Regions from separate parts of the Clostridium sp. BJN0013 genome, predicted to be linked through region 1. Evidence: riboswitches for the same ligand, from Rfam matches in the RefSeq annotation. Region 1 holds a riboswitch; each other region holds the start of a gene.
What was found. A riboswitch is a leader RNA that binds a small molecule or an ion and turns the genes downstream of it on or off. The one in region 1 is predicted to bind cyclic di-GMP.

Region 1 (10,484 bases):
AATTTCTGTGTAAATTATTTATTATTTATCCAAATAACTGTCCGTAAGTCAAAGCTTTATATACCCAAAAAGATTTGCCAGAAGCAGGCTACCTGTAACAATAAATACACTGCGGATTCCAAATCGTGATGCTATCTGGCCACCTAGTATTGAACCGCTGAAAGTACCAAGATACTGTGCCGATATACTAAATCCAAATATTCTTCCTATCAAATGCTCCGGGCTAATCTTTCTAACTATTACATTAACTGAAGGAGTCAATCCTGCAGTTGCAAGTCCTAAAATAAATCTGAGCAGCATAAGCTGCCATGGATTTTTTACAAAGGCTTGAGGTATAAATACAATTCCCGCTGCAATAAGTGCTATAAGAATAACTTTTCTAGCTCCAATTCTGTCTGAAAATTTTCCAAGTCTTGGTGCCGCTATTATGCTGGCTAATCCTGATGCTGAAAATATAAGCCCTGAAATCAGTGCCACATGTTCAGAAGAATGGGCAAGCTTAGTAACATACACCGTTACAATAGGTTCTATGGAATAAAGAGCCAATTGCAAAATAAAAGATGTTACAAACATAATTACTATCAAATTATGCTTCTTTAATATTAAGCACCCTTTTTTCTGAAGGTATAAAATTCTCTTTAACAAATACGGCTGTGGTTATAAATACAATCATCATAAGAGTTCCAGTTACAAAAAATACACTTTGCAGTCCCAGAACCTCTTCTAGATATCCTCCAATGGTAGGTCCTATAAGTGAACCCGATACAGAAGCTGTAGAAAGTGTTCCAAGAGCAAAGCCTACATGTTCCCTTTCAGTCTGGGTAGCAATTAATGTAATACAAGCTGTACTATACCCTGTAATAACCCCCTGAAGCAGCCGTAGCACTATAAGTTGATAACCATTATGTGAAAATCCCATGCAAAATATTACAATTGACATTCCCAAACTGGCTCTCAAAAGCATTAACTTTCTTCCATATTTGTCTGCGGCTTCACCCCAAATTGGCGAAAAAACAGCAGAAACTACAAAGGTAACACCAAAAGCAATTCCTGAAAGCTGCTCAATAGAATTTGTATCATGGATTCTAAGATACTTAATGTAAAGGGGCATCACAGGAGCTATCTGGCTCATCCCTATTAATGTTACAAACATACCAAACCAACAAACTATCAAATTTCTCTTCCAAATCTTCATAAATTAAGCCTTCTTATATTCACAGTGTTTAACTCTATCATAAATAATACCATAAACTTTTCTAAAAATATGCGTAAACTTACGCTTATAGAATAATATTTTTTCCCTATCAAGTGATTCTTAGGCTCAGGTGGAGTTTGCTTATAAGGAATACCTTTCTCCATCTGAACCTTATTAACAGTATTCTTAGTGTCTTTAGCACTTAGAATACCTTATCCTTTAGGGGAAGAACTTATCCAGGGGCGTAGCAGTGCTTATCCCCCACTTTGAAGAATATGGGGGTGTTAGCAATGGTAGCCTTCGGATAAAAACCTAATTGACAACAATATTAAAAAGTAGTACATTGTAAGTGAGTACTTACTCATTTATTTACATGGAGGTATAATATGAATTTTTCAGATGACAATTATGAAAAACTTTTTGAAGATTTTTTAAATGATAACAATTTAAGCGATAAAGAATTCACAGAAAGACAATGGCAAATTCTCAATGCGGCTATTAAAGTATTTTCTCAAAATGGCTATGGAAACAGCAGAACCAGTGAGATTGCAAGAGAGGCATCTGTGGCTGAAGGAACAATATTTAGATATTACAAGACAAAAAAAGATCTACTTATGGGACTTATAATTCCTTTTGCCACAAAATTTATGAAACCACTTGTACTGGAATCTGCAATAAAAATAATGGAAAGCAGTGAGGATAAACCCATAGGTGAAGTTTTAAAAGAACTTATGGCAGATAGAATAGAACTTGTGAAAAAAAATCTTCCACTGATTAAAACTGTTCTAGTGGAGGCATCCTATCATCCGGAACTTTTAAGTGTACTTAAAGAACAAATAATATCTAAAGCTTTTCCTGTAGTTGAAAAATTTATAAATGAATATGTTAAGAAAAATGAGCTACGGAATATTGATTCTTCTTTGATATTACGAAGTATAGTAAGCATTATAGGAGGTTACATATTCTTGAGTAGTGTTTTTCCTGAATATTTTGCAGGAGAAGGAGACAAAAAAGAAATAGATAAATTAATGGATATTTTGCTCAATGGTATTAAACAAAAATAAGAAGGGGAGGCAGGTCCGTGAAAAACAAATTAAAAAACATGAAACCAGTTATTATTTTTACTGTAATTTTAATAGGCCTATCAACATTTTTTATTATTAAAAATACTATGGATAAAAGCTCCAATGAATTTCAGTTTTCAGGCACTGTAGAAGCAGATGAATTAAATGCCAGTAGCGAAATATCAGGGAAAATAAAGGATATCAAAGTGGAAGAAGGTACTAAAGTTAAATCTGGAGATATAATAGCAGTACTAGATTCAGATGAAAATACAATTAATGTGAATCAGGCTAATATTTCACTTGAAAATGCAGAAAATGAACTGGGGAAAGTCAACGACGGCACCAGAGTCGAAGAAATAAATGCACAAAAAGAGCTGGTAAAACAAAGCGAATCTCTGGTAACACAAGGGGAAGCTGCCCTTGAAACTTCCCAGAATAATCTTAATAACGCCCAGACTAACTATGATTATAAGAAGAAAATATATGATGACCATTTAACTCTTAATGAAAAAGGATATGAATCTAATGAAAGTTTAGACAAATACAAAAATGATTTGGATAATGCCCAAACAGCCCTAAATAATGCAAAAAGTGCCTTATCATCTGCAAATGCTCAGCTTAAAAGCTATAAAGCCCAACTGGCAGCTGCCACTGATAAACTTACTCTTTTAGTTAATAGTGCTACAGCCAGAGATGAGGCCACAGCCAAGTATGGTATTGATCAAGCTGAGCAGAATATAGCACTATCTAAAATTGCTTTGGAGAAAAGTAATATAAAAGCTTCATCAGATGGAATTGTAGAAACAGTTAATTTTAAAAAAGGAGAATATGTATCTTTAGGTTCCCCAATTATAACCCTCCTTGACAGCAATAATATGTATATAAAAATATATGTTCCTGAAAAAATACTTCCATATGTAAAACTTAACAAAAAAGTTACTATGAAAAGTGACTTTATAAAAGATAAAGTTATAAAGGGAAAAGTATGCTATATATCCAAAGAAGCAGAATTTACACCTATGAATATTGTGACCAAGGAAGATAGAATGAAACTTGTATATGAAGTAAAAATAAAAATATCAGATAATCTCGAGGCTGTGAAATCAGGCATGCTTTTAGATGTTACTCTGAAATAAAGGAGAATTACTATGGATTATGCAATTTCTATCAACAATCTTACAAAAAAATTTGGGGATTTTACAGCTGTGGATAATCTGTCCTTTTGTATTCCAAAGGGAAAAATATTTGGTCTTTTGGGTCCAAATGGCTCTGGAAAATCCACAACTATAAGGATGATATGTGGGGTTTTAAAACCTACTTCAGGAGAAGGTTCAGTTTTAGGATATGATCTTATTAAAGATTCTGAAAAGATAAAACAGAATATAGGATATATGTCTCAAAAATTCAGCCTTTATGAAGATCTTACCGTAGAGGAAAATCTAGATTTTTATGGAAACATATATATGCTCCCCAGAGAAAAGCTTGATATAAGAAAAAAAGAACTTATTCACATGGCAAATCTTACAGGAAAAGAAAAAAACCTGGCAGGAACACTTTCCGGGGGATGGAAACAGAGATTGGCACTAGGATGTTCCCTAATACACAACCCCAGCCTGTTAATTTTAGATGAACCCACTGCAGGAGTGGACCCGGTTTCAAGAAGAGAATTCTGGTATACAATAAGTAATCTGGTATCAGATGGAATCACCGTACTAGTAACCACCCATTACATGGATGAAGCCTCTATCTGCGATATAATAGGTTTTATATTTAACAGTAAACTTATAACCATAGATACCCCTGAAAATTTATACAAAAAAAATAATATAGAAAACTTAGAGGATATATTTATTAAATACGTTAAAGAACTTTCAAATAGAGAAGTAGTGTCCTCCTTTACCCAATTGAAACAAATAAAAAATGAAAAAGGAGGGCATAAAAATTGAAACTTAAAAGACTAATCACAGTTACAAAAAAGGAATTTATCCATATAAAAAGAGATAAACCAAGCCTTATTATAGCCCTTATAATGCCAATAATGATGCTGCTTTTATTTGGATTTGCAGCAAATACAGATGTAAATAACGTAAATCTCATGATATATGACGGCAGTAAAACTTTAGAAAGCAGACAACTTGTAAATGCATTTATAAATTCATATTATTTCAAACTTTATGGTTCCGCAGATTCATATAATGAGGTAGAAAAATATATTGACATGGGAAAAGTAAAAGTAGGAATTGTAATACCATCTGACTATTCTAAGAAATTAAATAGAAATGAAACAGCCAGTGTTCAAGTGTTGGTAGATGGCTCTGATCCTACTATAGCAAGAACTGCCATGTCTTATTCCATGCTTATAGGAAATAACTATTCCACTAAAATAAAAAAAGTAGAACTAAAAAAATCTGAAAGTAATATACCAACAAGTGCAGGAATAAATATAAAACCTCTACTACTTTATAACCCTACCCTGGAAAGCAGTAAATTCAACGTACCTGGTGTTATGGGATTAATTCTTCAAAACATCACCATTATATTGACTTCCTTTGCAATGGTACGTGAACGTGAAAAAGGTACTATTGAACAGCTTATTATGACACCTATTACTCCCTTTGAACTCATAATGGGGAAATTGGTGCCATACACAATAATTGGCTTTTTAAATATGGTGACTGTATTGATTTTAGGTAATTTGCTGTTTGGTATAGTTATAAAAGGAAGTGTGATACTATTTATGGTACTTGGAACCTTATTTTTAATATGCTCTCTAGCCATAGGTATGTTTATTTCTACTGTTGCCAAAACTCAACTACAGGCAATGCAGGCTTCTTTGGCACTTTTACTTCCAAGTGTGCTGCTGTCGGGGTTCATGTTCCCAAGAGAAGCCATGCCTAAAATAATCTATCTCATAAGCTGTGCTCTGCCACTAACTTATTTTCTTCAAATTCTAAGGGCTATAATAGTAAAAGGAGTGAGTTTGTCATATATTATAGGTCCCATAGTATCTTTAAGCCTGTTAATTATTATAATTATAGGTTTAACAATGATTAAGTTCAATAAGACATTAGAATAGTAGTACATCATTTTTATACCCAAACTGCTACTGCCAACATTTTTACATTCTTCAAAGTTGAGATATCCACATTGCTACGTTCCTTTAAAATTCTTTAAAATTCTTCTAGGATTCAGATAAAAAATATTATCTATAGTAAACTCTACCTGAATCTTAGAAGAATTTAATAAATTTATATATTTTTAATATTTATAAAGCATAACTATACTTTGAGAACCGCTGCCAATGGTCCAGAACACTACATAATCTCCTCTTTTAACTTTTCCTTGTTCTATAGCTTCATATAATGCTATAAAAGGACTGCTTGTACTAGTATATCCATATCTATCTCCTACGTAGATACTCTTGTCCTCATCTATATTCATAAGCTCCCTTATATGCTCTATATTTGCAAATGCAAATTGTGAAAAACAAAACATACTAATATTATCTTCTGTTAATCCTTTCTTCTTTAACATTCTAGTCATAATTTCAGCTGCAGGATAAACGCATGCCCCTCCATCAAAAGGAAGCCATTTGAAACGAAATTCATCTACATTTTTTGATTTAAAAAAACTGGAAAATCCATTCCGTGGACACATAATATTTTCACTTTCTTCTGTGTTTATATAATATTCCGCATCAAGTATCCCACAATTTTCATTTACTTTTTCTAGAACTACTGCACAAGCAGCATGTCCATAATTGCCATAACAAAGTTCATTATTAGGAGCAACCAAGGAATGCATATCATCATAACCCACAACAAGGCTTTTTTTGCTCGATTTGATGCTATTAAATAATTTGATGCGAGTTCCAGAGCAACCGTCATACCAGCACAATTGGCATTCATATCAAAACACATTACATTTCTTCCTGCATTTAACTCTTTATGTAATAAAATTGACATTGAAGGTGCAATATATTCCGACAATATAGAGGAACATATTATCATATCTATGTCATTACCGGTCAAGTTTGCCTTGACTAATACAGATTTTGATACTTTTAGAGCTAAAGATAAAGTTGTTTCATCATCGTCAAACATAAATCTTTTATCCCTACCCATTATATCCTCTAACAAATGATTTACATGTTTACCTTGCTTCTCGAAGTGCTTTAAATAAAAATCATTTGAAACAACTTTAGAACCATGACAGATATCAATACAATTCAATTTTACACCCATATTAGCCCTCCTTAAACAACAAAAATAATAAGTTTATAAGATTCCACCTAATTTCCTCTATAGGCTATTATACTATCTCCACATCAAGTCCTGAATTTCTGGCTATTCTTGTAAACTGCATCTTTAAAGTTGCATTGTTTCCCGCATTTATGATAACTTTCTTGAAATTCAAATCTTTATACATCTTAAAGCAGCTTTCCAACATCGGCACCATATCCCGGGTAGAAACCTTTAATTCTTTGCAATCAAAAGATAAAATGTACTGAGAAGGTTGTATAGTAGATACTATTTTTTGGAATTCTTCCATAAAACTTTCAGCATCTTTCTCTTCATACATACCCCATACTTTTACATCCAATTCTTTTTTTCCCTTGTCCAAATTAATTTCATGTTTTTTCATAATTTAATACACCTGTCCTTTCATTTATTTAAATTTATTATTAGTATTAATAATAATTATCATCCTGATCAAAAATTAAAAGGTGCCTATATAGCATAGGCACCAAAAAAGTATAAATACACATATTAAAGTCTTATAATTATAATTTTGGCAACCTGGCAATCATAGAAAAATAACTTTTCTTTAGACCCATAGCTTTGCGACCTTATTTTTCAATAAGTGTGCTATTATCAATATATATTCATAATTTTACATGTAATTTTTAGAATTTTCAAGAATAATATCTAAACTTTACCTTAATTTTTTCATTTTTTAAAAGATTATTCATTATTTAATTAAACTTTTCTTCAATCCACCATATCTCCTTGATTTAAAATGCCATTTGGATCAAATACTTTCTTAATTCCTTCCATAATTTCAATTTCCTTTTTACTGAATTGAAGAGGCATATGTTTTTTTCTCAGTTTTCCAGTTCCATGTTCTGCAGTTATTGTTCCTCCATATTTTATAGCAGTTTTATATATGGCTTCTTTAAGTTCTTCATAATTAGCAGGTAGCTTCCCATTATCACCCATAATAAAATTATGAATATTTCCATCTCCTATATGTCCAAGAGAAACAATTTTATTGTCATATTCTTTAGTTAATCTTTTTACATCATCAAAAAAATCAGGTACAGATGAAGGTGGTACAGCTACATCCATAATATCTGCTATATTATTTTTGTAGGGACCATATGCATTACTTCTTATCTCCAAAAGATGTCTCTGCTCTTTTTCAGTTTCTGCTATAATGCTGTCTACAGAGTTATGTCTCTCACATATTTCTACTAATTTTTCACTATTTGAATATAAATCCTCTTCACTGGCATAATCAAGTATAAACATTAAATCTACTGAACCTTTAACTGCGGGCCACTTAGTTCCAAGCTGCTTGGCTGATTCTTCACATATGATCCTGTCCATATACTCAATAGCAAGAGGTGTAATTCCCTCCTGTAGTATTTCAGGTACTGCATCACAAGCTTCTCTCTGGCTATTGAATGAAACCAGTAATGTTCCATTATATTTACTTGCAGCATATAATCTCAATGTAACTTTTGTAATAACTCCAAGGGTTCCTTCTCCGCCTATCATAAGTTGAAGCAAATCATAACCCATATTATTCTTTAATAACTTTCCACCCAGTGTAACTATTTCTCCTGTAGCAAGAACCACTTCCAATGCCTTAACATGATTTCTCATGATTCCATGTTTTACTGCCCTGGTGCCTCCAGCATTTGCTGCCACCATCCCTCCAACTTGTGCTCCTTCATCTCCTGGATGCACTGGAAAAAACAGCTTACCATTTTTACTTAATACTTCTAATAGTTGTGCCAGTGTTGCTCCAGCTTCCAGCGTAATCATAATATTCTTTTCATCAAATTCCACAACTTTGTTTAATCTTTCTATGGATAAAATAATACTTGGCTGCGTGGGTATGGCTCCTGCAACTACTCCTGTTCCGCCACCTCTAACTACTACAGGCAATAATTCCTTGTTTGCATATTTTAATATTTTTGATATTTCCTCTGGGGACGCCGGTTTTACCACCACACAATCTTTACATGCTTCAGGACGAAGTAAAGATTCAGTTTCATCATAAAGATACCTCTGCATCTTAGATAAATCACTTGTAACCCAATCTTCTCCTACAATTGCTTTTAAATTTTCAACTACCTTCTCGGGTGAATTTTTAATTAAATCTGTATTCATTTTTATCCCTTCTTTTTTATTATTTAACAATTTATAGTTTCTAAACTGCTTTCTTTTATTTTAGTGATCAAATCAGGTATTACCTTATACATATCATCAACTATTCCATAGTCTGCTATATTAAATATAGGAGCTGAAGGATCTGTATTGATTGCAACAATAAAACCCGATTCTTTCATTCCTGCAAGGTGCTGTGGTGCTCCTGAAATTCCACAAGCTATATATAATTTAGGTTTTACCCTGTTGCCGCTGTATCCTACTTGAAAATCTTTGGATATAAAACCTTCTTCAACTATTTCCCTGCTGGCTCCAACTACACCTCCTAATAGATCGGCTAACTCCTTTAACATAGCCATATCTTCTGCCTTTTTCAATCCTTTGCCAGCTGCCACTACTACATTTGCATCAGATATATTAATTTCCTGGGATCTAATGTGTGTTATCACTTTTACCAGTTCATTTTCAGGTCTTAAAGCCTCTACCTTTAAAATATCTCCCTGTCTTTTATCATCCCTTATACCCTCGTCAAATTCTTTATATCTCACTGTAGCCATCTGGGGATATGTGTATGTTTTTATATGGGCTAGTATATTTTCGCTAAAAGCAGGTCTTATCTGAACCAATTTTCCATCTTCATCAATTTCAAGACCTGTACAATCTGCTGTAAGCCCCGTATTTAAGGATGCTGCCAATCTAGGAGCTAGTGATCTTCCAAGGGTAGTGGCACCAATCAGAAAAATTTCAGGTTTGATATCTTCAATTAAATTCTTCAGGTTAATTGTATAGGTTACTTCTTCTGGTAGGTTAAACATATCATCCTTTATATAAAATACCTTATCTGCTCCCCTATATATAAGTTCTTCAGCCTCTATAGCATCTGCTCCTAGGACAACACTGTACACCGAAGCATTTAATTTATCAGAAAGCTGCCTTGCTTTTCCCAGAAGTTCATAACTGACTTTATGAATTTGTCCATCTTTTTGTTCTGCAAATACCAATATACCACTATATTCCTTACCCACTACTATACCTCCAAAACCTTAATCTTTTTAAATATATCAATTAATTCATTCTCTGCCTTAGCAGTATCTGACTCCCTATAAATTTTACCCTGTCTTTTTTCTATTTGAGGAATTTCTATTTTCTTTACTTTTGTAGGTGAACCCTTAAAGCCAACATTATCCTCATTCAAAAATTCTTCTAAATCCTCAAGTTTTAACATCTTAATCTCTGCTTTTCTGGCTTTCATCTTATTTTTAAAAGAAGGCAATCTTGGATGATTGATATCCTTTGTAACTGTAATAAGACATGGAAATTTTATACTTTTTAAATAAGTTCCTTCCCAGATTTCAGAATGTAACTCCATACTGTCCTTATTCATTTCTGTAATTTTACTCACATAACTTGCATGAGGTATATTTAAAAATTCTGCAACTTCGGGACCAACCTGTCCTGTATCCCCATCTACAGTCTTTTCTCCAGCGATTACCAGATCATAGGCTCCCAACTTTTTAATGGCACTGGCAAGTATTGTAGAGGTTGCCTTTGTATCTGAACCTCCAAATTTTCTATCACTTACAAGCACTCCTTCATGAGCACCCCTTGCAATACATTCTTTTAACGCACTTTCTGTATTTGGAGGCCCCATACTTACAGCAGTAACTCTGGCATCGATATTTTCAGCTATTTGAACTGCTGTTTCCAGGGCATTTAAATCAAAAGGATTGATTTCTGCACTGGCAGATGTTCTATCTACTACTCCCTTTTCTCTGTCAAACTTTACTTTTTCCATATCCGGAACTTGTTTAACCAAAACTATAATATTCA
Region 2 (10,484 bases), 1.6 Mb from region 1:
AATAACCAATATATGTTTGAAGCAAATGAAAGAGAAATCAGTGATATTGCTGAACAAAATAACATTTTAATAATTAAGCCTCTACGTTCTTTAATGTCTCCCAATGGAACCAGGAAAATCAGTCCTAGCGCATAGCCAATTTGAATCAGCATAGCCGAAATCCCAATCATAGATGATGATACGTTAAAAAATCTAGAAAGTTCTTCCAGTAAAGGTTGAGAATAATATAAATTAGCTACACTAACTCCACAGGCAATTGACATTAGTACAGTTAAAAATCTGCTCATCTTAACCTCTTTATGTATATTTACATCTGCATGCTGGTTCATAACAATCAATCCTCCAGTTACATTTCATTTTAACGTGAACGTTAAAAAATATATTAAAAAATACATATATTTATTGTTATTTATTTTTCCATTTCAGTTTTGGTATTTTCAATAATTGATTCCATCTTCTGTAACCAAATCATATTAACGTTTAAAACATAATATAAATGTCAAAGTATTATCATGATAATCTGCATTTACAGTACTTAGTTGTAATTCCATCAGCTCTTTGGCAATGGCCAAACCTAAACCTGAAGAGTACTTAGAACGATTAATATCAGCCTTGTATGTACAGTTAAAAAGTTGTAATACATCTTCCTCACTTAAGGACTCACAATCGTTGCTGATGCTGATATTAACATACTCATCCGTTACTCCCAAATCAACTTTGCAGTATGATTTAGCATAACGTATAACATTTTGGAGTAAATTCAACAATACCCTATTGGTAATTTTTTCATCCAATAACACCAACGGAACTTTTTCATCAAGACTCAACTGTAATAAAATGCCTTTATCTTCAAAGTCTTGATAAAACAGTAATAAACTATCACACAGCAGCTGAAATAATGAGTGCGGGTTTAACTGCACCGGATACTCCTTGGCATCAATTAAAGATAAATCATATAATGAATCCACCAGATTGTTTAAGGTTTTCAATTTATATTGCACAGTCTCTAAATATTTTTCTTTGTCTTTTTCCGATAGTTCTAAATGCAAAGTTATGTCAATATATCCCATAATGGAGGTTAGTGGTGTCCGTAAGTCGTGAGAAAAGTTAGCTAAGATTTTTTTGTACTGCTGCTTTTCTTTAACATTTTTCAATTGTAATGCCTTATAGCAATCAACTAAATGATTAATTTCAATAGCCAGCTTCTCTGTTGTTTTATCAGGGGCAAACACCTTAATTTGTTCATTACTTTCAGAAATAAGCCTATTCAATCTGTTAGTTTGTGCAATTAATGCATGGATATTTATTTTAGTAAAATAATATTTTATCAGACAGAGGATAGTTACAACTGACAGTATACACACAATATAAATCATAACTCTCCTCCTTCCATTAGGCTAAATCCTTTTTTTTGAAAATTGTCTGTCCAATAATCAAGCTTATAAAAATAATCATCAATCCCAGCACCCAACACTTCACATCGAAATAAACATTATTGGACATATAATGGACTAAATTATTATCAAACAAGGTAGTAGGTGTCCATTTAGAAATGGTCTTTAAGGCACTTACTCTGCCCACTAAAGTATTGATTGAGACGCCTAAAATTCGATAAATAAATAACAAAATAAGCAGATTTAAAATTTCTGAAACCCCATTAACGGCCAAAACATACCCTAGAATAAAACTAGAAGCAACAATGGGAAATATATTGCTAAAGGCAATTAAAAATTGACCTAGAGTTGAATTATTTGCCAAATCAAAAATAACATTACCACTTAAAATAGTAACTGATAAAATAATAGTGCCCATAATAACTACCCCAAAAGATAAAGTAATCAATTTTGACCAGAAAACAGCCTGGCGAGAATGTCCAAAGGAAACTGCCGCACTCATTTTTGTCTTACTTTTTCGTGTTAATATTAAAATAACCAATAAGCATAAAGTAATAATTAAGGTAGTCATACCGAGTACATTGCTATAATAGAACATTCTTGTGCCATAGGGAAAAGTTGGTTCTTTAAATCTAAAATGCTGTAATACCCCTGCGGCAGCCATGACAAGAAAAGTACTAACTATAATAAGTCCGTAGTATAGCTTTGAACGTATTAAGCGGTAGAATTCACTTCTAATTAGATTCAACATTCTCATCACCTCCTACCAGACCTAAGAAATATTCTTCTAAGTTCTTACTTTTAACCGTCATTTCTAAAATATCCACATTACCTTCATTTAAGAGCCTATTAATTTTTTGACGTTGTGCAATATAATTATAAATCTCCAACTGCTCACCGGCTAAAACCCTATAGTCCATATCTACAAAATGATTTTCTAATATAAAGCAAGCTTTCTTAGCATCATTGACACGAAGGAAAATAAACTGCTGACTCATTTCCAATAATTCTTTCCGGGATAAATCTTGAACAACTTTACCTTTATTTAAAAAAACAAAACGTGTGGCAATTGATTGAAGCTGTGATAAAATATGACTTGAAATCAAAATTGTAATTTGATGTTCTTGATTTAATTTAAGAAACAGTTGACGCATTTCAACCATTCCTTCAGCATCCAGACCATTGGTTGGCTCATCTAAAAGCAAAAAATCCGGTGAAGACAATAAAGCCAATACCAATGATAACCGCTGTTTCATCCCTAATGAATATTGGGAGAATTTCTTCCGATTATGTTGTGCAAGACCTACCCTATTTAATACCTTCTCAATTACTGCCTTTTCAGGAATTCCACGCAGCAAGCGATAGTACTCTAAATTTTGGTGGGCATTAAAGTTATCAAAAAACACATCAGTTTCAATCATGACACCCATTCTCCTGCGGGCATTATGCTTTCCATAGGGTTCGCCAAACAAAGTAATCTCACCTTTTGTGGGAAATATTTCCTCAGCAATCATCTTAAATAAAGTTGATTTACCAGCACCATTTTTTCCGATAATAGCACATATTTCCCCTTTATATAGTTCAAAGTCAGTACTCTCCAAGGCAACCTGGTTTTTATACCTTTTCTCTAAATTAGTTATTTTTAAAATTGGTGTTTTCATCTTCAGTCCTCCTTTACACTTCTTAGTTTACAAACTGTTTTTTAAGAAGCCTTAAGCAAATTATAAAGAAATCATAAAGATGATACCTAAACTAGTGAAAAACCAATTCCTCAAATAGTTTTGATATATTCTTCATTGGTAATAGCAGAAATTTTTTTACGAATATTGGATATATGAACACTGATACTATTGTCATTTCCCTGATAAATTTGGAGAATACTTGTTTGGGATGCTTCAACATAATTTTTAAAATATCGAACTCAACATTGGTGAGATTTAATTCCAACTTTTTAACCATTACCCTATGCTGACTTTCATCCAAAGTAAGTTCTTTCCAATTTAAACAATTCTCTGTGTATTGTAAATAATTTTTACGTAGTTGAACTTCAATTCGTGCAGCAACTTCTTCACGTGCAAAGGGTTTAACCATATAATCATCCGCACCTAATTTTAGCAAGTTCACCCTGTCTTCAATCATATTTTTTGCAGAAATAACAATAACCGGAACAGATGACTGTTTTCTAATTTCCCTCAGTAATTCCTCCCCAGTTAGTCCTGGCAGCATGATATCCAACAAAATTAGATTAAAGGATTGTTGTTGAAGCCTTAATTGAGCCTCTGTACCAGAAAAACAGCAAGTTGCTTTGTATCCTTGTTCTTTCACAATTAATTCCAATATTTTATTAATATCATTATCATCCTCCACAATCAATATTTCTATTTGTTTCAAATACTTCACCTCATTGTACTACTATCTCTCTAATCTATAATTTTTATTATAAACACCTTCAAGAACCTTTTTCAAAAAGGCTACCTTTATTCTCCATCATATCTACTCTTTTAGTATTAGAGTGTGTCTGAAAACAATGCAACAATAAATTACTTAGATAAAATAAAAATAGCAGCAATATAAACAAAAGCAAGGAAAGAATCAGCAAGCTTGTCATAACGAGTTGCAATTCTTCTAAAATGTTTGATTTTGTTAAAGAAACATTCAACTAAATGACGTTCCTTGTACAGCCACCAGTCACAATTCCATGGTTCTCTTACATTTGATTTTGGTGGAATAGTATATGAGGATTTCTTTGAAGTAATATATTCTCTAATTTCATTTGTGCCATATGCCTTATCTGCCAGGATATTGCTGCCTTCTATATCAACGTTGGAAAGAACATCTACGGCCTGTGTACTGTCGTGTAGATTGCCAGATGATAATTGAAAATGGATTGGATTGCCAAGTCCATCAACAACTGCATGAATTTTTGTTGTATGTCCGCCGCGACTCAGTCCAATATGCTGTTTTGTTTCGCTGTTTACAGCCCCTTTTTAGCACCAGCACTGTGCTGGTGGGCTTTTATACATGTTGAATCAATGCTTAAATTTTCATAATCTGCATCTGAGGTTAACTCTTTAAAAATTGTTAATAAAGTACCATCGTTACGCCACTTACAAAAACGACTGTATACAGTTTTCCATGAACCGAAGCGTTCTGGTAAATCACGCCATGCTGCACCACTTCTTGCAATCCATAGTATGGCATTAAATATAAGTCGGTTGTCTTTTGGAGGTCGTCCTGTTTTTGCTATTGGAATTAAGTTTTTTATTTGATCCCATTATTCATCTGATATTTCATAACGCTTCTGTGACATATTTGCACCCTCCAAGTTTTTTATCTTATTTTACCTAAAACTCGGTTCTTTCGCAATATTTAGTTTTCAGACACACCCTAATTTAATACTAAAATTATGCAAAAATCATACTTGTTATTTTAAATACAAGAGTTAAAATGATTATATCATACAAATTGAAAGGAGTAATTAAAATGAATGAAGTTTATCAATATCTAAAAGATATCGGTACCTATTACCTAGCAACATCTGAAGGCGATCAACCAAGGGTTCGACCTTTTGGTACAATAGCTATCTTTGAAGGAAATCTTTACATTCAGACTGGAAACGTCAAAAAGGTATTTGCACAAATGAAAAAGAATCCTAAAGTTGAGATCTGTGCTATGGGTAAAGATGGAACTTGGATACGTATTACAGCCACTGCTGTACAGGATGACAGAGTTGAAGCTAGACAACATATGCTTGATGAATATCCAAATCTTAAAAATATGTATGCTGCTGACGATGGAAATTGTGAAGTACTTTACCTAAAAAGTGCAACTGCCACCATATATTCCTTTACAGAAAAACCTAAAACTATTAAGTTTTAAACTTACTTTCAAAATATTGAGCTATTATACATAAACACATCATCTTATGTTATTAGAGTTAAACCAATAAGATTGTGTAATGGTTCTATATAAAGCTAAGGTTATTCATAGACAAATATTTTCTGTTAGTAACCCTAGTCTAATGTTACTATTTCAAGGTAGTTTATTCTCCTCCACCAGATTTATACTCTATCATATTTCTATTCGATTTATCAATTTTGTAACAAATGATTTACTCAGCATCACATACTACAACTAAATTACGAATGAGACAATTTAAATTCTATAAAAAAACAGCCTTTTTTTATCTTATAGTAAAATTATATTTTACTATAAATTACATATTTACACTAATTACGTCATACAAATTACAAAAATAAAATATTTCTATTGAATTTTGTAAAATTTGGGCGTAATATAGTTTATATAAATATTGATAATAGCACACTTATCGAAAGGTAGGGTCGCAAAGCTATGGGTCTTAAGAAAATTATTTTTCTATGATTGCCAGGTTGCCAAAGTTTATCTAACTATAAAAAATCATGTATATTTTGGTGCCTATTATTAATAGTAAATAATGGGCACTTTTAATTTATAAAGTGATAAAGTGCTATTTTAGGGAGGACATAAATTGGGAGTAAAATTAAGTTATATTGATGTATGCCATGGATCAAAAGTTATTTCAAATGATTTTTATCTTGAATACTTTAGAAAACAAGACAAGGATATTAAACACCTACTTGCAGATGTAATGGGAAGAGATAAAAGATATATGCTAGATGATGGTGAGTCAGCCCTTCAACTAACTATAAAGGCAGGAAAATCCGTGTTAAAAAAAGCTAATCTTGAAGGAAAAGACATTGATGCAATTATATATTCCTCCATATTGCCAGAATATATATCACCTGCAACGTCAATTTTAATACATAAAGAATTAAATATGAGTGCTAATGTAATGTGCCTTGATGTCAATGCAAATTGTGCAGGTATGGCTGTTGCCCTTGAAAATATGTCAAATTATCTTATGTCATCAAAACGTGCAAAAAGAGTTCTTATAATTGGCTGCGATGACGATAATGCTATTATAAATCATGATAATGAGCTATGTTATGGTAATTACGGTTATGCAGCATGCGCAATGATTTTAGAAAAGGTTGATGAGGACTGTGGCTTAATTGATAATGAATATTATGTGAACACAGATATAGTGGACAAGGTTCTTTATCCAAGCCGTGGGTTTTCAAGTTTTTTGAAATCAAAAAATTTGGATGAACTTTATCTTAAGTGGCTTCCTTTTAGCAGTGAGAAGTTTATTTCAAATGCTGTTAGAATTATGGAAAAAATGATTAAACGAAATGGAATTACAAAGGATGATATAAGTATGTTCTGTTTTTCACAGCTTGCAGTTAAAAATATATATAAAATAAGAGAAGCTATGGATATATCTGAGGAAAAAAGCTTGTATATTGGAGATAAATATGGATACACAGGTACAAGCAGTCCCTTCATAGCACTTTATGAAGCAATAGAAAAAGGTAAGGTAAAAAGAGGAGACTATATAATGATTTGGACATTTGCTGCAGGATCACAAGGCATAGTTATATTATTCAAATATTAAACAAGATTTTAAATAAAAATTATATAATGGGGGTACTAAATGGAATATAAAGAAAGTTTTCAAAAAATCTTTAATAAGAAGTCTTTAAAAATAGTTCTAATAATTTACATGGTATGTTGCATTATGTCTTTTATATGTTTTTCTGTTATGAAATTAATTGGTATAAACGACGAAATAACTTCAAATACCTTGATTGTACTTGGAATACTTGTTGCTATTTATGGAGCAGTATTTTATAAGTGCTATAAATGGGTAGTTGCTTGCGACAGTATTGACCCAAAAGCTTTAAATGTAACTAAAATCTTAGTTTTAACAATAACGTATTTTCAATATTTATATCTTAATTTTACTATGCATTTGAATTCTGTGTGGTTAATAGTTATCTTTTTTGTTATCCTCGGAGCTCTGTTTTTCGATCTTAAAATGATAATAGCTTCAGTAGTATTAAGTGCTTTATGTATTGTAATAGTATTTATTCATAATCCATCTATTCTTAAGTATGAAAAATTGGCAAGTGCAGAAATATATATGACTATGGTTACTGTGGTTATTACTTTTGTACTTCTTTTTATAATGGTCTACATGGCATCAAAGCTCTTGAAATCAATTAGTGAAAAAGAAGCTGAAATTAGAGAAGAAAATGAAAAATTGCTTAAGTTATTTAAAAGAATATCTGAGATTTCAAATACTGTCTTATCATCTAGTGAAAATTTAAGTGCTGCTATTGCAGAACAGACAAGTTCTCTTGTTGAAGTTTCAGATGCAACAAGCCTCGCATCTCAGAATTCAGATGAAATGCTTGATAAATCAAATAACAATGAAGATATACTCCATACTTTGTTAAATACTAATGAAGTTGTTGTTGATAAGATTAAAGACAGCAAAAATAAAATAAATAATCTTATAGGAATTACAGAAGATAATCAAAAATCATTGAATGATACTCTTTCAATTATTTCAAATATAAAAGATGAAATAGCAAATACATTTGAGTCAACTAAAGATCTTGAAGAGAAATCTGCTAAAGTTGATGAAATATTGAATCTTATCGGAAATATATCTGAGCAAACTAATCTTCTTGCTTTAAATGCTTCAATCGAGGCAGCAAGAGCAGGTGAATATGGTAAAGGTTTTGCAGTAGTAGCGGATGAAATTAGAAAACTTTCTGAAGACACAAAACAATCTTTGGATCAGGCAAGTACAATAGTAAGTAAATTAAAGAATAAGATTAACATAGTACAGGATCAGATGAAGGGCAATAACAAAAAATCTCAGGAAGGAAACAGCATTATAAATCAAACTGTAAGTAGAATAAATGATATGAATAATCATTTAAAATCATTTAGCAGCAATATCATTGATATAAATGAAGCATCCAATACTTTATTTTTACAAACTAAAAATGCTGTTAAATTCAATAAAGAAATATCAAATATAACTAAAAACACAATATTACAATATCACACTGTAGCTGAAACAATTTCTCAAAATGCTTCTACATGTGAAGAAATTGAAGCAAATATAAATGAGCTTAAAAATATAGCCGAAGATATGAATAAACTTGTAAAATAGAAAAGAGCCTTTAAAAAATTTTGTGTAAAGTGAACAAAAGCTACTCTTTCAAGGCAATAATTTTAGATAACAAATTTACAATTATTAACATGAAGGAGTGTTTTTTTATGTGGAATATTTCTAAAGAAGTTTTAAAGAAATTACTCCTCCACTTATTTCATCCTTTATTTTAAACTTTAAATTTTTATCACCGACAATCAGAGTCAAATATTCCTTGTCATCTATAAAATATTTACTTCCCATCTTTCCCATTATATTGTAGGTGCGTATAAATACCTCTCCATTTTGCAATTGTACCTTGCTTTTACCAAAATGAGAAGCTATATTATTGTAATCCGAATTGGACATAATAGACATAATATAAGTAACCACTGAGTTTGCTGCAACAATTGCCCCATCACCTATATGAATTCCAGGCATAATAGTAACATTTTGTCCTATCCAAACATCATTACCAATAACAGCATCACCCTTAATTGGCAAATCCTCAAACGTGTTTTTCAAAGTTTTCTGGTCCACTAAGATCATCATAGTAAGTATAATCTCCAATAATAATATTGGGACGAGTAATTACGTTTTTAATATAACAAACACTCTCTATTACTTCATTTGGATATATCACATTTGGGTTTGGACCTTATTGTAAATTTTTACTCATTAGAAACACCGTCCTTATCAATACGAAATAAAATAGATTATATTCCACTCGTAATTGACCAATTTCTAAAGTCTACAATCCTCGTGCATAAAGAATACCTTTTTTTATTGCTTCTGCTAATCCCTTCGGATTTTCCCAAGCCATAGAATGTCCTGCTGATTTTACAATTTCAATATTTATCATGTGCTTCTCCAACTCAGTTTGGTCATCGTCCGGCAAAGATTTTTCACCAAAAATGAATGTTCTTTTACATGGCAACGAATATAATATTTCACGCCATGACGGCTCCGCTCCAGCAACCGCTGACTTTGAAATTCTACTAATTGCTGTGGAAGAACAAACTGATAATGCGGATGCCCATATAGAATTTTCACTAGAATTTTCATTGACAACTTCATCAAATATTCCATTTACAAAATCTTCTTCTTTATAGGTTTCAAATTCATAACTTGATGAACCCTGGCTACTTTTATCCAAATTAGCTTCACTAAGAATAATTGTTTCAATATTCTCTTTACATCTATTAGCAAGTTCAAGTGCAATAGCCCCACCTAAACTATGTGCAAAAATAATAAGCCTATAAAGCTTTAGGTCTTGTACAAAATTATACAAATATTTCGCATGTTCTTTTACAGTATATAAATAATTGTCTGGTTTATCACTAAACCCACTGCCAAGCAAATCTATTAATATTCGTCTGTGATTTATTAAACAAGTTTGTGATGCTACTTCAGGATAATCAAATGAGCCAGCACAACCCAATCCATGAATAAATAATATTGGCGTGTCTTTACCAGGTAAATCATGATACCTAATCTTGTTGTTCATGTTATCTACTATGTATTCTTTCATAAAAATCCTCCTTGTTAAATATAAATACTTAAAATCTTTTTACTCAAATTGGAATTTAACTATTTCATTCTTTTAATCGTTTCATCCAATGAAATACATTCTGCATATCTGCCATTCCACATAAATTCATTGTAATATTTATAGCTTTCTTCTGCTGACATAAATTTATTATTAACTGTTGCATTTGCATATGCTGGAACTATAATATTAAATCCATGTTCAAATCCGCATTTTATAGTAGCATCAATACAATAATCTGTTTGAAGTCCTATAATGATTATATCTTTTTCACCCTTATCTATTAAATATTCTAATAATCCTGTTTCTTTAAAAGCACTATTGACCTTTTTATCAAATATCTTTTCATCATTCATCGGTTGAAACTTTTCATATATTTCAAAACCATCAGTTCCTTTTGTTAATTTATTTCCTATTCCACCATCATGACGCACATATATTACTTCAATATTGTTTACCTAGCCTCATGTATTATTTTCTTAACATTAGATAC
Region 3 (10,484 bases), 1.4 Mb from region 1:
TTTATTTCCTGTTATTTTTAAATCTATGGTAAGGGTATAGAACTTTCCTTTGGAATTATCCTCATTGGTGTTTGTCTCATTATTTGTATTATCATCGGATTCCTCAGAAGTCTCTCCAGAAGTTCCACTGCTGCTGCTATTTAATAATTGAAAGGAAATACTCTGCCCCGTAACTCCAGATGCCTGGCATCCATTATAGAAATCATATATAAGCTTCGGGGTGTCTACTTTAACGGGAACTATATTATCAAAATCTGCTGTATTCTGTTTGAGTTCATCTACTTCTTTTTGTTTGATATAAATAGATTGCTTTTTTGATTTGATATTACTTAATTCCTGTTTTTGATTAATATACTTATTTTTAGCCTGTTCTGCACTATTTAACTGGGTCTTTATAAAATAAGTATAACTGGCATAGTTAACCCCTATAAACAATATTGCTATTAAAACCATTAAATCTCTTTTATTTTTCTCCACTTGTGTTCACACCTTTATATGAATCTAATATCTTTAGATTAAGTGTAATTTCCCCTACATTGTTATTAAGATTTATTTGAGACAGTTCAACAGGTTCGAATATGTTCATTTTGTTTACAGCTACAATCACTCTAGCGCCGTCTATTGTACTATTATTTACATCAAATACAACATTTACATTATCCTTATCCAAAGTAATGCTTTTTATTGTAATATTTTGAGGCAATCCTTGTCTTAAAGTATCAAGTATTATCATATAATTAAATTCATCATTATATATTTTCTGCATATTATTGGACTTCTCTTCATACTCTTTTCTCTGCTGTTCCACACTGTCTAAATCCCTTTGTATATTACTCAGTGCAGCTATTTGTGAATCTATACCCGATGTATCATACTTTGACAAATTCACTTTATTGTATATAAATGCTCCTACTGCTATAATCAATGTTATTACAGCACATATTATCATTTCTATTACAATAAACCCATTGTCAGATATTTTTTTCTTATTTTTTCTATATAATTTATCAATAAAATCTATCTTTTTGTTATACACACTTTTCACTGGTATAAAATACCCTAGTATATCACCATACATATTTACATCCACAGGGCTATTTTTAATCATTTTTGACATTTTAGCATTCATCCCCATTATAGGTTCTATGGAAGTTTGTTCCTTAATAAAATTGTATAAATTAGCATTATTATAGAATTCTCCTATAATATATATCTTTTCAATCTTACTTCCAAAATGCCTTGCAGAATAAAAATTGAAGAAATATTCTACATTCTCTAATATATCACTGAAATTCTCTTCATTTTTTGATAATTTTCACTGGAAATATGAGAGTAAAGAAATATTTTTCCCTTGTCTAGTATAGTTAAAGTAGATTTTCTGCTATTTACATCTATAACTGCTGTGCTGATATCTGTATCTAAAAATAAATTTGATATATAGTCGGGATATATTCCTATAGACCCTGGAATCAGTCCGCAATATTTTACAAACTCCATTATTTTTTTTAATTTTATCCGGGGCACAACTGTTAACATGATAGACATTTTGCCTTTTTTATGTTCTTTATCTATATACACAACTTCATAATCACTGCAGTACTCATTCATACTAACTGCAAAATATTCTTCTATATTATTTTCTATAAAGTTTTTTAAATCTTTTTTATTCATCAGTGGTACATCTATAACTCTTGTAACAATATTATCCCAATTTAAAATTATACCTACAGTCTTATTTCTAATTTTAAATTTTTCTCTAATGTTTTTAATTTTATTTAAATTATATTCATCAGCATAAGGCTCTCCTCCAGAGATATTTTCACTGTTTTGTTCTATTTTTGCCACCTTTTTTATCTTTATTTTGTTTATCCTCTTTGATATAACAGCTACATCAGCATAATTTTCTTTGAAACTAAACAAAATTTTGGAAAACATCTAGTTACCTCCATTTTATTTCATTTCCTGTGTAATCTTCATTATAGGTAATGCCATACCAAGTATAGCCAATCCTACAACTATACCTATAATTAAAGTTAAAACAGGTTCAACCAGGGACATAAATCTGTTAATACCCACCTGTACTTTTTCATCATATATATCAGCTAATTTAAACATCATTTCATCAAGCCTTCCTGTTTCTTCCCCTACTTTTATCATCTGTGTCACAAGAGGTTCAAATATTTTTTCATTTTCAATGGAATCTGCAAATTTTATGCCGCTCATAAGCTGATCTTCCACATTTTCTATTTTTTGCATTATAAACTGATTGTCTACTATAAACTTTATATTTTCCATTATGGTTATAATAGGAACTGCAGATTTTAAAAATATACCCATACTTCTAGTAAACCTGGAAGTAATTAAATCTTTTTTCACATCACCTAAAACTGGAATTTTTAAAACAATTTTGCCCAAAAAGTATGCCACTTTTGGAATAGTACTTATATATTTAAAAACAATTATTAAAATAATTATACTTGCACTTATATATAAATAATTGTTATTTAAAAAATTCATAATACCCAGTACAACTATAGTTATAAGAGATGGTATCAACATTTCCGCTGATTTCTCCAATCATAACCATATCAATCAGTAGTTTAGGGAACTTTTCGCAGGATTTCATAGATTCAGCTAAAGTATTTCCTTTTTTTATACCTTCAATTATTCTTGAAATTACTCTTTTCATATCTTGTTTTTTAGTCTGTTTTCCCATTATCTCAAGTCCTGATAAAAGATTTACTCCAGAATTCAAAATCATGGCAGTCTCTCCGCAAAAATTAGCCAAAATTTCCTCATTAAACTTTTTATTAAAAAATTCAAATGAAGACAAAGTAAATTTTTCTTTTACATATATTATTTTTAAACCTCTATTTTTTAAAATGTCAATTACTGCATTGGCATTTTCCTCTTCTATTTCTTCTTTTATTATTTCAAATTCATCATTCCAAAATTTACATACAAATTTTTTCATAATATTATTCCTAACCATTTCCACAATGTATTTAAAAATAATACGTCAAAGCAATCTGGTATTAAAAGCTAAACAAGTTCTCCATAAGTGACCTTTAACATTTCATCTATGGTAGTGGTTCCATTTAAAACTTTATTTATACATGATTTTCTTAGAGTATTCATACCCTTTTCAAGAGCCATTTTATTAATTTCACTTTCATTAGAATTCATATCTATAAGATTTTTTACATTCTTATCTACTTCAAGTACCTCAAATATACCTATCCTTCCCTTATAGCCGGTATCGTTACACAGACTGCACCCTTTGCCCTTTTTCAGTTTAACAGGACTATCAACTCCTAATAATCTCATCTCTCTTTCACCACTGGTATATTCTTCACCACAGTTTGGACATATTTTTCTTACAAGCCTTTGTGCCACTACCCCTGACAGTGTAGAAGATATGAGAAAAGACTTTATATCCATATCCAGTAATCTGCCTATAGTTCCCACTGAATTATTTGTGTGAATAGTTGATAATACCATATGCCCTGTCAGTGCAGCCCTTATAGATATTTCTGCAGTTTCATTGTCCCTTATTTCACCTACAAGTATTATGTCAGGATCTTGTCTTAATATACTTCTCAAACCATGTGAAAAATCAAATCCTATTTTAGTATTTACCTGCATCTGGTTTATGCCTTTCAAATTGTATTCTACAGGGTCTTCTATGGTTATTATATTTTTGGTCACATCATTTAATACATTTAACATAGAATATAAAGTTGTGGTTTTGCCACTTCCAGTAGGTCCTGATACCAGTATTATACCATAAGGATTTGATATCATCTTCATTATTTTTGTCAATTCACTTTTTTCTACACCAATTTTTTCAAGTTCTATGGAAAAATTGCTTTTATCTAACAATCTCATTACAATTTTTTCTCCTAAAATCGTAGGAACTACAGAAATTCTGATGGCTATATCTCTTTCCTTCACTTTAAAATTAATTTTTCCATCCTGTGGCATTCTATTTTCCGCTATGTTAAGGCCAGCCATTATCTTTATTCTACTTATTACAGGATAAAGCATATCTATATCCGTCCTCATAATTTCCCGCAGGGCACCATCTACCCTAAACCTAACTCTCATTTTCTTTTCATATGGTTCTATGTGGATATCCGAAGCATTATATAGAACTGCATTTTCAATTATGGTATTCAAAAATTTTATAATTGGAGCAGCCGCTTCGTCTATTATTTCTTTTTTCACTACAGTCTTTTGAGGCAAAAAGTTTTTCTTATAATTTTGTGCCGCTTCCTGGGCTTTACTTTTTCCATAATATTTTTCAATGTTGTCCAGAATACTGCTTTTTAAAGTTATGGCTGTTTTAATATTATATCCCGTGGCCATCTTTATATCTTCAATAGCAAAATAATTTAGGGGATCACTCATGGCTACAAGTAGAGAACCATTCATAATATCTATGGGAATAGCTTCATATTTTTTTGCAATACCTGCCGGTATAATATCTATAATATCCTGCCTTACATTGATATTATCCAAATTCACCAGAGGTATTCCAAGTTGCTGCTTTATAGCATCTACTATCTGTTCATTGGTAATAAAACCCTTGTCTACAAGTATTTTACCAAGCTTTTCGCCTGTGCTTTTCTGTAAAATAAGGGCTTTTTGTAGCATTTTTTCTGTTATAACTCCTGCATCTACCAGAATTTCTCCCAGACGTTTTTTTATCTTTGACATAAATCTACTCCTTATATTCGTTAATAGTTTTATTATACCAAGGGAGAACACGACAAAACATGTTCTCCCTTAAAATTATTGAACTATAAATGCCTGGGTGGCACTTCCGCCACTATCAGCTCCTACTACGCCGTACCCATTTTTATATACCACCACTATAACTTCTCCTTTTTTGACAGCGCTAGGATTGGATAGTCCTGCATGACTTTTTACAGTTTTTTCATTACTATTATCGGTAAGACTAGTATTTGTCTTATCAATAACTTCATATGCATTCCCTGTACCATTCTTATTAGTAAATGGATTGAATAACTGATTTGATGTATTGCCTGTGACAAAAGCTCCTTTAAATTCGTTTAATAACTCTGCCTTATTTAAATAGGTAGTATTGCCTCCTACGTTACTAGCCTTAGTTTCCAGATATGCCCTTACAGTATTGACATTAGTTGTAACCCCTGCATTTTTAGAATTATTTTTAAATATCTGGGATTTAGGTACTAAAACCACAGCCAGTATAGCTACAATAGCAAGAACTATCATAAGCTCAATCAGTGTAAAACCCCTCTTCTTTTTTATCACTTCCATAATATCTTTATCCCCCTTAATTAAAATTAAAAAATAAGCAGAAAATTGTCTAAATTATTAAGAATCACTGGATTCAACTTTATCACATCACCCCTTAAACTAACACATCTTCTCAAAAATAATTTTTCCATTTATAAGCAACTAAATAAGTACCATTTTATAATACCTTCTCCAAGAAATATTGTAATTGCAGAAGCTATAACCATAAATGGTCCAAAGGGAATATAATCCTTTCTAGACTTCTTTCTCAGCAAGATGAGAATTACTCCTGCAGCCGCCCCTATAATAAAAGCCATAAACAACATAACTATTGTATATTTAAACCCCAAAAATAGGCCACATACCACTGAAATTTCCACATCTCCCCAACCCATGCCACCTTTAGTTATAAGGATAATTAAAGATAAAAAAACTCCTGCCAATATTCCTCCATAAATGTAGGTTTTTATAGGCATTCCCCTATAAAAATATATTCCTAAAAATACTATGCCAGCAGCTATACCTGTTCCTGTAGTTTTAAAATAAACATCTTTAGTATCAGAATCTATCATTCCTATCACGATCATAATACTTATAAATACTATGTATTTTACAAATTCTATACTTATACCAAATTTAATATAAACACATAGATAAAATATTGCTGTTATAAATTCCAAGACAGGATATCTGAAAGATATTTTTTTACCACAATATCTACATCTTCCCCTTAAAACTACATAACTTATTATAGGAATTAGGTCATACACCTTAATTTTTTTATTACAATTCATACAATGTGAAGGTGGATATGCAATGGACTCACCTTTAGGTATTCTACATATACAAACATTTAAAAAGCTTCCCACTATAGCCCCAAAAATTAAAACAACAATACCATAATAAATATCCATAACCCACTCTCCATTTTTAAAAAACAAGACCCCGTATTCATAAATGCTATTTATGAACACAGGGCCGGTTGCATCACTAACTCTAATACACACAAGGATGCCCGAATTAAAGTGCGTATTTCATCGTTTCCCTTAATTTGTTTAATCTTACCATAAAAATAATACAATTTCAATAAGTTTTATGGAAGTTTATAATGGAAACAATGAAAAAGTAATTTTAGAATTTTCCATAGAAAATACAGGTATGGGCATTAAAGAGGAAGTTAAAAATCAAATTTTCAAAAAATTTATTTGCCATCAGCCACCTCACAGTAAATATCATTCTACTACAGGCCTTGGACTTTTAATATCAAAAGAACTGGTAAAAATTATAAATAGAAATATATGGTTTGAAAGTAAAGAAAATGAGGGAAGTACATTTAATTTTATGGCAGAATTCTTACTGGATCTCAATAAAACTATAAGTGAAGGTAATATTAATTTAGAAAATACAAACTGGTCAGAAGCGGCAGATAAGATCATTATCTGTCATGATTACAGATAATAGATGTCCATGTATAATACTATTATTTACATCTACCGGCAGCCTTTCATTATATATAGATATACAAATTGGAAACTAAATTATTTATAATAACTGTCCACATTTAAAGCCTGACCGTGGATCCTACTAGGTTCTTATTTTTTCTTAGTGTGCATTCTGCTTTTTCATCTTCTCATTGACAAAGTATATTTTATTTGATATCATAATGCTAATTAAATATATTTCTTATCTAGAGAGACGGAGGGACTGGCCCTATGATGTCCGGCAACCTAAATTTTATTTAAAGGTGCTAATTCCTACAGGTAATTACCTGAAAGATGAGAATTGAGAAAATCTACTTTCTTGTATCTCGTTTTTACAAGAAAGTTTTTTATTTTACAAAATAAATATATTAATACATTTCAGTTCACCAGAAATACTGGAGACTAAATTTATTTTTACGTGAATTTTTATTAAAAATACTCATAAATATTATGACTAATCAATTCAAGTAAAAATTTACATAATGGAGTATAGCGCTATGCCCATATTAAATTATGCTAATGTTATTTAATAATGGGAGGAAAATTGAACATGAAAAATTTATTAATTTTAGTCTTAACGGCAATATTATCTTTAGGGACAGTTGGATGTTCTAAGTCAAATAACACTAACAGCAAAAATACATCAAATTCAAAAGAAATCATAATAAAATATCCCAATACTCAATGGTATGATGCAGTGTATATTGCTGATTCAAAGGGATATTTTAAAGAACAGGGAATAAAAATTAAATATGTGGGAGAAATACCAGCAGCTCAAATTGTTCCATCAGTTGCATCAGGAAGTATTGACTTTGGATTAAGACATACTCCTTTAGTTGCAATGGCTAATGCTCAAGGTTCAAATCTTAAAATAGTTGCAGCAGGAACTCAATCATTAGCTAATTATCCTCATATGAGATATATAGTTAGAAAAGATAGTGGCATAAATAGTATTAAAGATATTGCTGGCAAAAAAGTTGCAATAAACTCATTTGGAGCATGTTCAGAATTTGTTACAAGAGAATTTTTAAGAAAGGAAAATATTGATCCTAATAATGTAAACTTCGTTGTGTTACCGGATTCTCAACAAGAACAAGCTGTAGAGCAACATTTAGTAGATATTGCAATTGTACATGCTCCATATACTAAAAAAGCTCTTAAAAATCCGAATTTAAAAGAATTAGTTAATGATTATGCTTTAGAGGATGGTATAAGTGGTATGTGTCCATATTTTACAAACGAAGGTTTTATTAAAAAGAACCCCCAGGCAGTAAAAGGATTCGTAACTGCAGTAGCTAAAGCAGCAGATTGGTCCAAAAATCATGAAAGTGAAGGGAAACAAATTATAGCTAATAAATTGGGAATTAAGGTGGATGATGTTGAAGCATGGAATTATTATGAACACCAAATCATTCCACAAAAGTCAGTAAAATGGTGGGTGGATTATTTAGAGAAAAATGGCAAATTAAAATCAGATAAAGTTAAGGTTAACGACTTATATACAAATGAATTTAATCCCTACAGTAAATCCCAATAATCAAGTGATTCTTAGGTTCAGGTGGAGTTTGCCTATAAGGATTACTTTTCTCCATCTGAACCTTATTAACAGTATTCTTAGTGTCTTTAGCACTTAGAATACGTTATCCTTTAGGGGAAGAACTTATCCAGGGGCATAGCAGTGCTTATCCCCCACTTGAATAAGATGGGGGTGTTAGCAATGGTAGCCTTCGGATAAATATGTAACAATAAAATATTGAATAAAAAATTATTATATCCTTCCGTAAGCATAGTAAATATCACGTTAATGTTTACTATGCTTACACTTAATCAAAAATAGCTGCCTATAAATAAGAACTCATTAGTTAGTTTGTTATAAGGAGATGGAAATTTTGAATAAAATATCGGTAAAAAATATTGAACAATTTTATAAACACCCTAATAATAAAAAAATTAATATTAAAGTATTGGAAGATATAAATCTTGATATCGAAGAAGGGCAATTTGTATGTATAGTTGGACCCAGTGGATGCGGGAAGTCCATATTACTTAATATTATAGGGGGATTAGTGAATCCTACTAAAGGAAATGTTTTAGTTGATTCAAATGAAGTAAAGGGGCCCGGAAGTGACAGAGGTATGGTATTTCAAGGATATGCACTTCTTCCATGGAGAACTGTATTGCAAAATGTAGAACTTGGCCTTGAAATAAATAAAGTACCTAAAAAAAAGAGAAAAGAGTTGGCAAAAAAGTTTATACATTTAGTAGGACTTTCTAAATATGAAAAATATTATCCTGGTCAATTATCAGGAGGTATGAGACAAAGAGTGGCTATAGCAAGAGGCCTTGCCTATGATCCCAAGGTACTTTTAATGGACGAACCATTTTCAGCATTAGATGCACAAACCAGAGAAATTTTACAGCAGGAGTTACTAGGCATATGGGAAAAGACTAAAAAAACCATTATCTTTGTAACCCATAGTGTGGATGAGGCTATATATTTATCTAATGAAATTATTATAATGGGATCAAATCCCGGTAGAATAGTAAAAACACTAAATGTTAATCTTCCTTATCCACGAAGCCATGATGATAGTGAATTTCAAAGATTACGAAAAGAAATATGGTCTGAAATTAGCGACCAGGTGAATACAGGTTCTGACGCTAAAAATAATCAGAGATGTGATAATTATGAAATTGCCTAAATTAATTATTTCAAAAATTTATTCTTTTATTTTTTCAAATCTACTAATAATACTATTCTTGATCTTATGGCAGATTTTACCTGAAATTGGAGTACTGAAAAAAACCTATACAAGTACTCCAACCTCAGTAATGAACTCCATTTTGTTATTAGCAGAAACTGGAAAACTTAAGGTACACTTATTAATAAGTCTAAAAAGAATTATGAGTGGATTGATTCTGGCCATTGTATTTGCAGTCCCCCTTGGTTTGTTTATTGGCAGATGTAAAATTATAGAATCTCTACTGGATTCTTTTTTGCAACTCTTCAGGCAAATATCCGCATTAGCACTTTTCCCTGTTTTCATCTTATTTTTTGGCATTGGTGAAGTATCCAAAGTAGCAATTATATTTTGGGCCAGCCTATGGCCAATATTAATAAATACTATTAGTGGAGTAAAAGGTGTTAACCCACTGTATACAAAATCTGTGCTGACTATGGGCGCTGGAAGGCTTATGGTTTTTATAAAGGTTGTATTGCCTGGTTCAATTCCTTCTATTTTAACAGGCATTAAACTTGCAAGTGCCTACGCCGTTATGGTTCTAGTGGCAGCCGAAATGATAGGAGCTCAATCAGGACTAGGTTTCTTAGTTAATAATTCTCAAGAAACATTTAATACCTCTCAGATGTACGGTGCAATAGTATTACTATCTATACTAGGAATTGTATTAAATTTTATTTTATCCTTTCTGGAATCTAAATTAATTTTTTGGAAAGAGTTTGATTCATAGATAACATAGTTAAAAAATAGATATACGTTTAGTTTACTAAACACAGTTCATTATAAAATCCCAATTTACGAGGTGAATGATATGGTAAAATTCTCAGATAAAAGTTATGAACTAAAATTTGACATTACAAACAGGGCAAAGGAATTAGGTATGAATATTATTGGATTCTCCCCTGTAGAAAGGTGGGAAAAATATAAAGAAACTGCTCCAGAATATTATCCCCAAAATATATGGCCGGAAGTAAACACG

Region 2: it holds a riboswitch for cyclic di-GMP, as region 1 does, so the genes downstream of both, AB3K27_RS07095 (3-oxoacyl-[acyl-carrier-protein] synthase III C-terminal domain-containing protein) here and AB3K27_RS19950 (hypothetical protein) in region 1, are expected to answer to the same signal.
Region 3: it holds a riboswitch for cyclic di-GMP, as region 1 does, so the genes downstream of both, AB3K27_RS06125 (A24 family peptidase) here and AB3K27_RS19950 (hypothetical protein) in region 1, are expected to answer to the same signal.

What each region holds. Positions count from the first base shown of each region.
Region 1 covers NZ_CP162495.1:3,854,592-3,865,075, forward strand. The annotation lists partial or broken gene AB3K27_RS19915 (multidrug efflux MFS transporter) at 49-1,195, opposite strand; gene AB3K27_RS19920 (TetR/AcrR family transcriptional regulator) at 1,582-2,259, shown strand; gene AB3K27_RS19925 (HlyD family secretion protein) at 2,277-3,395, shown strand; gene AB3K27_RS19930 (ABC transporter ATP-binding protein) at 3,408-4,205, shown strand; gene AB3K27_RS19935 (ABC transporter permease) at 4,202-5,335, shown strand; gene AB3K27_RS19940 (3-oxoacyl-[acyl-carrier-protein] synthase III C-terminal domain-containing protein) at 5,518-6,063, opposite strand; gene AB3K27_RS19945 (hypothetical protein) at 5,994-6,503, opposite strand; gene AB3K27_RS19950 (hypothetical protein) at 6,571-6,903, opposite strand; cyclic di-GMP riboswitch class I at 7,050-7,139, opposite strand; gene AB3K27_RS19955 (FAD-binding oxidoreductase) at 7,251-8,657, opposite strand; gene AB3K27_RS19960 (electron transfer flavoprotein subunit alpha/FixB family protein) at 8,681-9,679, opposite strand; gene AB3K27_RS19965 (electron transfer flavoprotein, beta subunit) at 9,682-10,484, opposite strand, start outside.
Region 2 covers NZ_CP162495.1:1,377,443-1,387,926, reverse strand. The annotation lists partial or broken gene AB3K27_RS07135 (MFS transporter) at 1-329, opposite strand, end outside; gene AB3K27_RS07130 (sensor histidine kinase) at 474-1,376, opposite strand; gene AB3K27_RS07125 (hypothetical protein) at 1,393-2,145, opposite strand; gene AB3K27_RS07120 (ATP-binding cassette domain-containing protein) at 2,129-3,055, opposite strand; gene AB3K27_RS07115 (hypothetical protein) at 3,166-3,219, opposite strand; partial or broken gene AB3K27_RS07110 (response regulator) at 3,504-3,719, opposite strand; partial or broken gene AB3K27_RS07105 (IS5 family transposase) at 3,935-4,659, opposite strand; gene AB3K27_RS07100 (pyridoxamine 5'-phosphate oxidase family protein) at 4,878-5,273, shown strand; cyclic di-GMP riboswitch class I at 5,705-5,793, shown strand; gene AB3K27_RS07095 (3-oxoacyl-[acyl-carrier-protein] synthase III C-terminal domain-containing protein) at 5,905-6,891, shown strand; gene AB3K27_RS07090 (methyl-accepting chemotaxis protein) at 6,931-8,463, shown strand; partial or broken gene AB3K27_RS07085 (DapH/DapD/GlmU-related protein) at 8,827-9,085, opposite strand; gene AB3K27_RS07080 (alpha/beta fold hydrolase) at 9,194-9,973, opposite strand; partial or broken gene AB3K27_RS07075 (cysteine hydrolase family protein) at 10,033-10,484, opposite strand, start outside.
Region 3 covers NZ_CP162495.1:1,175,295-1,185,778, reverse strand. The annotation lists gene AB3K27_RS06160 (hypothetical protein) at 1-477, opposite strand, end outside; gene AB3K27_RS06155 (hypothetical protein) at 464-1,117, opposite strand; gene AB3K27_RS06150 (hypothetical protein) at 1,276-1,935, opposite strand; gene AB3K27_RS06145 (type II secretion system F family protein) at 1,951-2,559, opposite strand; gene AB3K27_RS06140 (type II secretion system F family protein) at 2,501-2,974, opposite strand; gene AB3K27_RS06135 (GspE/PulE family protein) at 3,043-4,719, opposite strand; gene AB3K27_RS06130 (type II secretion system protein) at 4,795-5,304, opposite strand; gene AB3K27_RS06125 (A24 family peptidase) at 5,436-6,197, opposite strand; cyclic di-GMP riboswitch class II at 6,251-6,337, opposite strand; gene AB3K27_RS06120 (ATP-binding protein) at 6,379-6,741, shown strand; SAM riboswitch class I at 6,964-7,065, shown strand; gene AB3K27_RS06115 (ABC transporter substrate-binding protein) at 7,315-8,301, shown strand; gene AB3K27_RS06110 (ABC transporter ATP-binding protein) at 8,654-9,466, shown strand; gene AB3K27_RS06105 (ABC transporter permease) at 9,453-10,235, shown strand; gene AB3K27_RS06100 (epoxyqueuosine reductase) at 10,317-10,484, shown strand, end outside.